2 regions of the Erwinia wuhanensis genome follow, and region 2 is predicted to be linked to the other one. Evidence: riboswitches for the same ligand, from Rfam matches in the RefSeq annotation. Region 2 holds a riboswitch; the other holds the start of a gene.
The links. A riboswitch is a leader RNA that binds a small molecule or an ion and turns the genes downstream of it on or off. The one in region 2 is predicted to bind thiamine pyrophosphate.
Positions count from the first base shown of each region.

Region 1: another riboswitch for thiamine pyrophosphate. It lies ahead of thiM (hydroxyethylthiazole kinase); the one in region 2 lies ahead of QZH36_RS02050 (TenA family protein).

Region 1 is NZ_JAUJUH010000005.1:214,079-219,606, reverse strand. It holds gene metG (methionine--tRNA ligase) at 1-702, opposite strand, end outside; gene apbC (iron-sulfur cluster carrier protein ApbC) at 866-1,972, shown strand; gene QZH36_RS13830 (GNAT family N-acetyltransferase) at 2,068-2,490, opposite strand; gene QZH36_RS13825 (hypothetical protein) at 2,487-2,747, opposite strand; gene QZH36_RS13820 (hypothetical protein) at 2,875-3,108, opposite strand; TPP riboswitch at 3,292-3,388, shown strand; gene thiM (hydroxyethylthiazole kinase) at 3,421-4,206, shown strand; gene thiD (bifunctional hydroxymethylpyrimidine kinase/phosphomethylpyrimidine kinase) at 4,203-5,000, shown strand; gene QZH36_RS13805 (GntR family transcriptional regulator) at 5,170-5,528, opposite strand, start outside.
Region 2 is NZ_JAUJUH010000001.1:450,448-455,975, reverse strand. It holds gene QZH36_RS02065 (ABC transporter substrate-binding protein) at 1-298, opposite strand, end outside; gene QZH36_RS02060 (ABC transporter permease) at 318-1,064, opposite strand; gene QZH36_RS02055 (ABC transporter ATP-binding protein) at 1,061-1,780, opposite strand; gene QZH36_RS02050 (TenA family protein) at 1,777-2,463, opposite strand; TPP riboswitch at 2,509-2,611, opposite strand; gene QZH36_RS02045 (FdhF/YdeP family oxidoreductase) at 2,793-5,114, shown strand; gene nudI (nucleoside triphosphatase NudI) at 5,436-5,528, shown strand, end outside.

The DNA.
Region 1 (5,528 bases), on a different contig from region 2:
GCGGGAGATATCCCACTGTTGCAGACCCGACTCGAACCACTCCTGCATCTTGTTGGCGACCTGCTCCTGCAGGGCACCGGAACGGGTCCAGGCCTGTAGCATGGCGCTGAACTCCGGCAGATCGAAGAAGAAGTGCTCGGAGTCGCGCAGTACCGGCGTCGCGCCGGACACCACGGATTTAGGATCGATCAGCTCGGTCGGGCTGTAGGTGGCGCTGCACACTTCGCAGTTGTCGCCGTACTGATCCGGCGATTTACATTTCGGGCAGGTGCCTTTCACAAAGCGATCCGGCAGGAACATGCCTTTTTCCGGGTCGTAAAGCTGCGAAATAGTCCGGTTTTTGATAAAACCGTTCTCTTTCAGACGGGTATAGATCAGCTCCGACAGCTCGCGGTTCTCCTCGCTGTGCGTGGAGTGGTAGTTATCGTAGCTGATATTGAAACCGGCGAAGTCATTCTGATGTTCCTGACTCATCTCGGCAATCATCTGCTCAGGCGCAATGCCCATCTGCTGAGCTTTCAGCATGATCGGCGTACCGTGCGCATCGTCGGCGCAGATGAAGTAAACCTCGTTGCCGCGCATTCGCTGGTAACGGACCCAAATATCCGCCTGGATATGCTCGAGCATGTGGCCGAGATGAATAGAACCGTTGGCGTAAGGGAGTGCGCACGTTACCAATATTTTTTTCGCGACTTGAGTCATAGTGAGACTTGCTATACCTGTTTAAAATAGGGGGTTCCGATGTTACCCGAAAGGCCCGGCCTGCGTAAACAACGCCGCGCCGACCGTGCCGTTTTTTACTGCCTGCCGCCGACAGCCTTATCTGATATGCTCTGAATAACGTCACAGAAAAAAAGGAGCCGGGATGATGCCTCAATCCCAACATTCACCTGAAGCGCTGCGCGCGATAGTGATGGGCGTTTTAACCACGTTTGAACATCCGACGCTACAGCGCAACCTCACCGCGCTGAAGGCGCTGCACCATTGCGCAATGCTGGACAACACCCTGCATATCGAACTGCTGATGCCTTTAGCCTGGCACAGCGGCTTTGAAGCCTTAAAGGAGAGCGCCAGCGCGGAGCTGCTGCGCCTGACTAATGCCACCGCCATCAGCTGGAAGCTGAGCCTGGATATCGCCACGCTGAAAAGGGTGAAGAACCAGCCAGGCGTAAAGGGTGTGAAAAATATTATTGCCGTCAGCTCCGGCAAGGGCGGCGTCGGCAAATCCAGCACGGCGGTCAACCTGGCGCTGGCGCTGATGGCCGAAGGCGCGAAAGTCGGCCTGCTGGATGCGGATATCTATGGCCCGTCGATCCCTGATATGCTCGGCACGCAAAACGAACGGCCTACCTCGCCGGACGGTACGCATATGGCGCCGATTATGGCGCACGGGCTGGCGACCAACTCTATCGGCTATCTGGTGACCGATGACAACGCGATGGTGTGGCGCGGGCCGATGGCCAGCAAGGCGCTGATGCAGCTGCTGAACGAAACGCTGTGGCCGGATCTGGACTACCTGATCCTGGATATGCCGCCAGGCACGGGCGATATTCAGCTGACGCTGGCGCAAAACGTGCCGGTGACCGGCGCGCTGGTGGTGACCACGCCGCAGGATATCGCGCTGATCGACGCCCGTAAGGGGATTGTGATGTTTGAAAAGGTCAGCGTGCCGGTGCTGGGCATCGTCGAGAACATGAGCGTGCACGTGTGCAGCAACTGCGGTCATCACGAGCCGATTTTCGGCAGCGGCGGCGCGCTGGCGCTGGCGGAACAGTATCACACGCGCCTGCTGAGCCAGCTGCCGCTGCACATCACGCTGCGCGAGGATCTGGACGACGGAATGCCGACGGTGGTGCGCCGTCCCGACAGCGAATTTACCTGGCTGTATCGCCAGCTGGCAGGCCAGGTCGCCGCACAGCTCTACTGGGATGGCGAAGTGATCCCGGACGATATCGCTTTCCGCGTAGTCTGACGGCAACTCGGCTTTGCTGCTGCAAAACGACAGGGCGCCGCCAGGCTTTTAAGTTTGTCAGTAACCCGGCGGGCGCATCATGCGCCCGTTTTCTTTTACAGCACGTAGTGCAGCAGCAGGTATTCTCCCTGGTCGCCTTCGCCGCTGCTGATAACCTGCCAGCCGTGACGCTGATAAAAAGCCAGCGCCCGGTCGTTTGCCTTAAGGCACTTTAGCGCGCCGGTCGAGGTGAAGCCTGCCTGCACCGCCTCCAGCAGCTCGCTGCCAATACCCTGACCCTGACACGCCGGGTCGACAAATAAACTGTGCAAAAAATTATCGGCGGGCAGCAGCGCGGCAAAGCCCGTGCGGTGGCCGTCATGCTCGGCGACCAGGATGCGTTCGCCCAGCGTCACGCGGTCGAAATCCTCCAGCTGCCAGTCGCTGCCGTCAAGCCAGTGCCAGTTCGCCTTGCGGGCGGCCAGAAACAGCGTGCGCAGAAAAGGGCGGTCGGCTTCGGTAAAGGCGCGTACCGTCATCCGTTTTCTCCCCAGACGGGCTTTACGTGTCTTTCGCCCTCAATGCCCGTGCCGCGATAGTCATAGTCGATTTTGCCCGCTTCAAAAAGCTGATCCAGCAGGCGGAAATTGTCCGGGGGCGTAACGTTACAGCGGCTATTCAGCACGGTATCCTGAATGGTAAAGGCACGATCGCCGCGCGCTATCTGTTGCAGATAGTGCAGCATTTGCAGCGCCGCGACGCTGATGCCGTATTGTTCATTAAGCGGTCTTGTCATCTTACTTCTCGTCAGGACAGGAATGGCGTTCAGATTAGCGAATGGGCGGACTTTATCAAAAGCCGCTACGGGATCGGAGAGTATGACGCAAAAATTCCCGGCGGCAAAAGAGGCCGCCGGAAAATAATCAGAAATTCACCGTCACGCCGCCAGCCAGCAGCCAGTCGTTGGCGCCTTCCTGTTGCAGCCTGCGCTGATGGTTGAGGCGGGTAGAGAAAGAAACGTTGTCGGTAACGGCCAGCCTGGCCTCCGCTTGCACGGCCAGCGCATCGCCGCCGTTGCCGGTACGGAAGGCGTCACGGTTGTGGCCATCGCTAACGGTTACTTTGTCCTGGCCTGCCGGACGATGAAGCCAGTGCATGTCCATGCCCAGATGCAGGGTGCCAGGGACTATCGGCAGCGTGTAATCCCAGGCCAGGCCGCCAATCCATGCCGTCCGCCGCTGCTGCTGCTGGCGCTGGCAGCAGTGTAAACCCTGGCGCTATCTGCGTTAGCAAGCCGTTCCGCGCTTGCGTAAAACAGCGCGTTTCCCTATGCTGGCAAGCACTACGACTCGGGGTGCCCTTCCTTGTGAAGGCTGAGAAATACCCGTTGAACCTGAACTGGATAATGCCAGCGGAGGGAAGTCAGATGCTTTATCGCATCGCCTTCTTGATCGCCGGTTGGGAGCGCTATGATCCAACCTACTCACTATACGGCCAGCCCGGCCGCGTCTCTTGCTCTGTTCCGCCAGCGGTCGCCGCTGGTTCACTGCCTGACCAATGATGTGGTACAAAGCCTGACGGCTAACGTGCTGCTGGCGCTGGACGCGTCGCCCGCGATGGTGACTGAACCTGTGGAAGCGGCACAGTTCAGCGCTATTGCGGATGCCGTGCTGATCAACGTCGGCACGCTGACCGCTGCACGTAGCGAAGCGATGCTTGCCGCGGTGCAGGGAGCGACGGCGGCAGGCCGACCGTGGACGCTGGATCCGGTTGCCGTCGGCGCGCTGACTTTTCGCAGCGATTTTTGCCAGCGGCTGCTGGCATTCCGTCCTGCCGCCATTCGCGGCAACGCCTCTGAAATTATGGCGCTGGCCCGACAGGCGGTTTCCGGTCGCGGCGTCGACAGCCAGCATCATCCTTCCGCCGCGCTGGAGGCCGCTATTCAGCTGGCGCAGTCCAGCGGCGCGGTGGTTGCCGTGACGGGCGAAACGGATTACGTCACCGATGGACGGCGGCTGCTGGCGGTATCGGGCGGCTCTCCGCTGATGACGCGCGTGGTCGGCACGGGCTGTGCGCTCTCCGCCGTGGTGGCCGCATTTTGCGCACTGCCGGGCGACAGGCTGCTGCATATCGCTGCCGCCTGTCGGGTAATGAGCCAGGCGGGCGAGCAGGCGGCGGCGGCGGCCAACGGGCCGGGCACCTTTGAACCGCTGTTTCTCGATGCGCTCTACCGTCTGTACAAGGAGGCGGTATGAGAGTCAACGCATTGACCATCGCCGGTACGGATCCCAGCGGCGGAGCCGGGATCCAGGCCGATCTGAAAACGTTCTCCGCGCTTGAAGCCTACGGTACCAGCGTGATCACCGCGCTGGTGGCGCAGAACACCTGCGGCGTGCAGGCCGTCTATCCCGTGGCGGCCGATTTTGTTTCGGCCCAGCTAGCCTCGGTATTAAGCGACGTGCGCATCGACAGCGTCAAAATCGGTATGTTGCAGGACAGCGATATTGTGGAGGCGGTAGCAGAAGGGCTGGCAAAGGCGGCGATCCCCTGGCGGGTGTTGGATACGGTGATGCTGGCGAAAAGCGGCGATCCGCTGCTTTCCGGGCGGGCCGTGGCGACGCTGCGGGAAAAACTGCTGCCGCAGGTTTCCATTATCACGCCGAATCTGCCGGAAGCCGCTGCGCTGCTGGAGTGCTCACCGGCCCGCAACGAACAGGAGATGCTGCAACAGGGCAGGGCGCTGCTGGCGCTGGGCTGTCAGGCGGTGCTGATGAAAGGCGGCCACCTGAGCGACAACGAAAGCCCGGACTGGCTGCTGACCCCGGAAGGAGAAGAGCGTTTTACCGCGCCGCGCGTGCCGACTAAAAATACGCACGGCACCGGCTGCACGCTTTCTTCCGCGCTGGCCGCGCTGCGCCCGCGTCATACCAGCTGGCCGGGTACGGTAAGCGCAGCGAAACAGTGGCTGCAGGGCGCATTGCAGCACGCAGATACGCTGGAAGTGGGTAAAGGCATTGGCCCGGTGCATCATTTCTACCGCTGGTGGTAGCGCGCTGGAACGCTATCAGCGGGCAAACTGCTGACGGGCCGGGAGAGGATGATTAGTAGTGCATCGACGAGCGAAAACGTTACGGCTGAACCGGCGCGTGTAGCGGTAGTGATGAGACGCGCGGGTGGAAGGACGCTGACGGCCGGAACCGCTCGCCAGCCCGGCAGGATTACTCCTGTTCAAACCACGCGCCGTTTTGCTCTGCAATCGGCGTGATGGAAAAAATCATCTCCTGCAAATGATGCCGCAGCGCCTGTTCGGCGGCGTCGGCGTCTTTCGCCAGCAGCGCCTGCAGGATCTCTTCATGCTGATTGATCAGGCTTTCCGGCGGCGAAACCTTACTGAGGGTCAGGAAGCGCACGCGATCCATCGTCGCCTTGATATTTTCTACCGTTTCCCATGCCAGCTCACAGTTGATGCTCTGCGCGATAAGGCGGTGGAACTCATCATCCAGCAGCAAAAACGCCTGGCTGTCGTTGCGCTCCGCAGACAGCTTTTGCAGGCGCAAATTATGCTCCAGCCGGGCCA
Region 2 (5,528 bases):
TGCCGACGCGTACCAGCGGTAAGCCCTGGTCGGCAAAAAAGTGCAGCTGTGGCTGATAGGTCACCGCCAGATCCACCTTACCGGCCGCGACCAGACGTGGCGGCAACGCCGGATCGGAAGGCGGAATAATCGTCACATCCAGCCCCTGAGCCTTAAACGCGCCAGTCTGCTGCGCCACCATAATCGGCGCGTGATCGGGATTAACATACCAGTCCAGCATCAGCGTCAGCTTTTGCGCCGCGCTGGTGAAAGGAGATAACGTTGCTACCACCAGCCCACAAACTAAAGCTTTTTTCATTATCTTGTCCTTACGGTGATTAACGCTCCGGCGACCAGCGGATCAGGCGGCGCAGCAGGATATCGGTACTCAGCCAGAGCGCAATCGTCATGGCTACCAGCACAAACAGGGCGGCGAAGCAGAGATCGCTCTGCATTCGCGCGTTAGCATTCAGCATTACAAACCCCAATCCTTCGGCGGAGCCCACCCATTCGCCGACAATCGCACCAATGGGCGCGACGGCGACCGCCATCCGCAGCCCTGAGCCAAAGGCCGGCAGCGCCGCCATCAGCCGCACATGCCGCAGCTGCGAAGCGGAAGAGGCACCCATCGTGCGCGCCAGATCCAGATAGTCCTGTTCGACCCGCCGTAAGCCATCAAAAAAAGCGGAGGCAACCGGGAAAAAAATCACCAGGATCGCCATCACAATTTTGGCGCTGATGCCGAAGCCAAACCAGAGCACCAGCAGCGGCGCCAGCGCAAACACGGGGATCGCCTGGCTGGTCAATACCAGCGGCATCAGCCAGCGTTGCAGGCCGGGCGAAAAGGTCATCAGCAGCGCCAGCAGGGCGCCGAGCAGCACGCCCGCGATAAGCCCGCCGGCGATTTCAGTAGCGGTAATAAGCGTGTGGTAAGCGAGATAGCCAGCGTTATCCCGCATAGCCGCAGCCACGGCGATGGGCGAGGGCAACAGAAAAGCCGGGATGCTGCCAGGCGTGGCCAGCTGCCACAGCGCCATCAGCCCGACAAATACCGTGACGCCACGGCGTATCGTTGCTGCATTCATGCCATGTCCTCTGTCAGCTGGCGCATAAGCTGCGCCTGGCTACGCAATAAATTGGGATCGTCGGGCGCTCGCGGCGGCTGACCAGCCAGCTCAGGAAGCTCGCTAAGCCCGGCAGCAGAAAGGATCAGCAGGCGATGACTGAGGCGACAGGCTTCTACTGGATCGTGCGTAATCAGCAGCACGGTGCAGTCGGCCAGCAGCTCTGCGGCCAGCGCCTGAATTTGGGCGCGGGTAATGGCATCAAGAGCGGAAAAGGGTTCATCCATTAGCACAATGGGCCGTCGCTCGTACAAGGTCCGGGCGAGCGCGACACGCTGACGCATCCCGCCCGACAGCGTGGCGGGCAGCGCGCCGGCATTGCCAGCCAGGCCCACGCGTTCAAGCAGATGTTCTGCCCATTGTCTGTCAGCTTTCTCGCCGCGTAAACGCGCACCCAGCGCGACATTGTCGATCGCGCTAAGCCACGGATAGAGCAGATCCCGCTGTCCCATCCAGGCGATGCGTCCGGCAACCGGCAGCCCATCGCTACCCAGCACCGATCCTGTCGAGGGTGCAAGCAGCCCCGCAATGATCTTCAGCAGGCTGCTTTTACCGACGCCGCTGGGGCCAAGCAGAGAAGTAAAGCGGCCACCTGCCAGCGTAAAGCTCAGCTGCTTAAATAACGTACGATCGCTAAAATGCAGGCTGACCGCCTTCACCTCTATACCCGGCGTCATCGCGCTTCCGGCGTAGCGCAGGCAGCATCAAGCCCCATCTGCCAGAATGCCGTTTCCAGCCGTGTCGCGGTGGCGAATATTCCCGCCAGCGCCTCAAAGCGGCTCGCGCCGCCGCGCTGGGCGGCCAGGTTTTCAAACAGCGTCAGCGAAGCCTGCACGCCGCTCAGGTAAAGCGGAGCGCCATAGTTTTCAATCCACGGCGCGTAGGGATTGCCGGTCAATACGGTTTGCGTATCGTTCAGCAAGCCGACGCCGATCTCGGCATAGCCAGCCACGCAGGGCATTAGGGCGGTCAACAGATCGAGCGCGTCGCCCGCGTGACCAATATCCAGCACATAGCGGGTATAATTTAGCGTTTCTGGCGCCTCGGTTTCCGTCGCCATCGCCTTCCCGGTCAGGCCCCACTGCGCGCAGTAGCGCACGTGGAGCGGCAGTTCGTCGACGATGGCGTTCAGCGAGCGGATTGCCGCACGCATCTCCGGCAGCGTTTGAAATTTGCTGACCAGCAGCGCGTAGGCGCGGGCAAAATGGATAAGGAACAGATAGTCCTGGATAAGGTAACGGCGAAAAGCCGACGCAGGCAGGGTGCCGTCAGCCAGCTGGCGAACAAAAGGGTGATGGATATAGTGCAGCCAGCGATCGCCGGTCTGTTGACGCAGCCGTCCGTAGAAACCGTCAAACACGGAACCTCCTCAATACTTGAGATCCGGTCAGGCGCGGGAACGTGCGTTATCTGGCTCAGCCGTCCCTTCGCTGGCATGACCCAGATCAGGTTCAAAGGGTTCGGCTTGCGCCATCTCAGCCCGTAACAGGACACCCCTCGGTGCGTATTGTTATACGGTATTTACTTTCTGTTTACAATGCGCAGGCTCAGCACCATTGTGGATTCAGGTCGCTGGCCGCTATGGGTTATTAATAGCGCCATTCGGTAACATTCTGAAAGCAAAAAACCGGTCGGAAGCCGCATGCTGTTCTAAGCTAAAAACTGGTTTGTAATGTGATGCGGAGTCGTATGAAACAACAAAATAAGACTATTGGAATAGCGCCTTACGGTGGTTCAGCGGGGGGTTGGGGAGCGTTAAAGGCCGTTGCCGACGCGATCCGCGGCCAGATGTCGGTCAAACAGGACGTGATCGCGTTGTTTAAAGTCAACCAGCCGCAGGGCTTCGATTGTCCCGGCTGCGCGTGGCCCGATCCTCAGCACGGTTCCTCCTTTGAATTTTGCGAAAATGGCGCCAAGGCCGTTTCCTGGGAAGCCACCAGCAAGCGCACCACGCCGGAATTTTTCTCTGCCCATACCGTCAGTGAGCTTTGGCAACGCAACGCTTTTGAGCTGGAAGGCGAAGGCCGTCTGACTCACCCGATGAAATACGATGCGGCCACCGATACCTATCAGCCTATAGAATGGGAAACTGCCTTCCGTGAAATCGGCGAAAAGCTGCAAAGCTACGAAGATCCGGATAGCGTGGAGTTCTATACCTCAGGCCGCGCTTCTAACGAAGCAGCGTTTCTCTGGCAGCTGTTCGCGCGCGAATACGGCACTAATAATTTCCCGGATTGCTCCAATATGTGCCATGAGCCGACCAGCGTCGGCCTGCCGCAGTCCATCGGCATAGGCAAAGGCACCATCGAACTGGAAGATTTCGATCACTGCGATCTGGTGCTGTGTATCGGCCATAACCCCGGCACTAATCATCCACGCATGCTGGGTACGCTACGTGAAGTCTCCAAACGCGGCGCAACCATCGTGGCGATCAATCCGCTGCGGGAAAGAGGGCTTGAACGCTTTACCTCTCCGCAAAGCCCGGTAGAAATGCTGTCGCTCAGCTCCACCACGCTCGCTTCTACCTATTACAAAGTGCGCGTTGGCGGCGATGCCGCCATGCTGAAAGGCGTGATGAAGTGTCTGCTGGTGATGCACGAGCGGGCGCTGGCGGCCGGAGAGCCCGGCGTGCTGGACGAAAGCTTTATCAGCGAACATACCGAAGGTTTTGACGCCCTGAAGGCGGACCTGGATGCCACCGACTGGCCGCATATTCTGAAAGTCTCCGGTATGACGTTTGAAGAGATCCAGAATATTGCCCACCTGTATGCCAAAGCAGAAAGAACCATTATCTGTTACGGCATGGGTATCACCCAGCACCAGTACGGCACGCAAAATGTACAGCAAATCGCTAACCTGCTGTTGATGCGTGGCAATATCGGCAAGAAAGGCGCGGGCATCTGCCCACTGCGCGGCCACTCTAACGTACAGGGCGATCGTACCGTCGGCATTACTGAAATCCCGCCGCAGTCGCTGCTGGACAACCTGGAAAAAGTGTTTGGCTTTAAGCCGCCGCAGAAACATGGACACGGTGCGGTGCAGGCTATTCAGGCGATCCGCGACGGCCACTCCAAAGCACTGCTTTGCCTGGGCGGCAACCTGGCGGAGGCGATCTCCGATCCGCAGCAAACCTTCGAGGCGATGCGCAAGCTGGATCTGGTGGTGCATATGGCGACCAAGCTGAACCGCTCGCATCTGCTGTTGGGCAAACATAACTATCTGCTGCCGGTGCTTGGCCGAACCGAAATCGACAGGCAGGCATCGGGCGAGCAGAGCGTGACCGTGGAAGATTCCATGTCGATGGTGCACGCCTCGCGCGGCTCGCTGAAGCCCGCTTCGGAATGGCTGAAGTCGGAGCCGGCCATCGTAGCGGGTCTGGCGAAAGCCACGCTGCCCAACACTAAGGTGAACTGGGACAGAATGATCGGCGACTACAGCTTTATCCGCCAGGCTATCGAAGCCGTTTTCCCGGCCTTTGAGGATTTTAACCGCAAGATCCTACAGCCGGGCGGCTTCCGTCTTTACAACGCCGCGTCGGAACGCAAATGGCTGACGCCGTCGGGTAAAGCGCAGTTTAAGAGCATGCAGGGCATTAACGAGGATCCTCGTTCGCTGAAGTGCCACGATTTGGTGCTGACGACGCTGCGCAGTCACGATCAGTACAACACCACGCTGTACGGGCTGAACGATCGCTATCGCGGCGTGACGGGAAGGCGGGACGTGCTGTTTATCTCGGCAGATGAGGCAGAAAAACGCCGCCTGCGGGTCGGCGACAAGGTGCATATGGTGGCGCTCGATCCGGACGGCAAGCAGACCTCGCGACGCCTGGATAATCTGACGATAGTGGTTTACGACATGGCGCCTGGCTCGGTCGCGGCCTACTATCCGGAAGCCAACGTGCTGGTGCCGCTGGACAGCTTCGATACCGAAAGCGGTATTCCGGCTTATAAAAGCATTCCTGTCGCGCTGGAGCACGCAGAAGCGACCGAAACGTCGGGCACGCTGCGCTAAAAATGGGAAGGAGGGGGCGACCTCTCCTTTTCTTCCTGACCCCGCAAAAATAAACGTAATGGCTTTAAAATTGCTTCAGCTGAGCGTACCCTGAGCACGCAATCCTTTCTCCTGCGAGGTTACTGAGCTTCCCGAATATCCGCAGTAATAAAACGAGTAATCAGCACAGAGTAATAAAGAACATAACTCGGATAAAATCGCATAGATATCAAAACGGGAAATTACGGATAGCCTTTCGGAAAACTGACCTAAGTTGAGGTCAATAACATGTTAAAACCTCCTGATACTTTAATGGATAAATAGCGATATTAAGGAAATAAAATGCGGCAGAGGATAATCGTATGTCCTGTGATTCAAAACGAAGGTGAGTATTTGCTTTGTAAAATGGCTGCGGATCGTGGTGTTTTTCCGGGG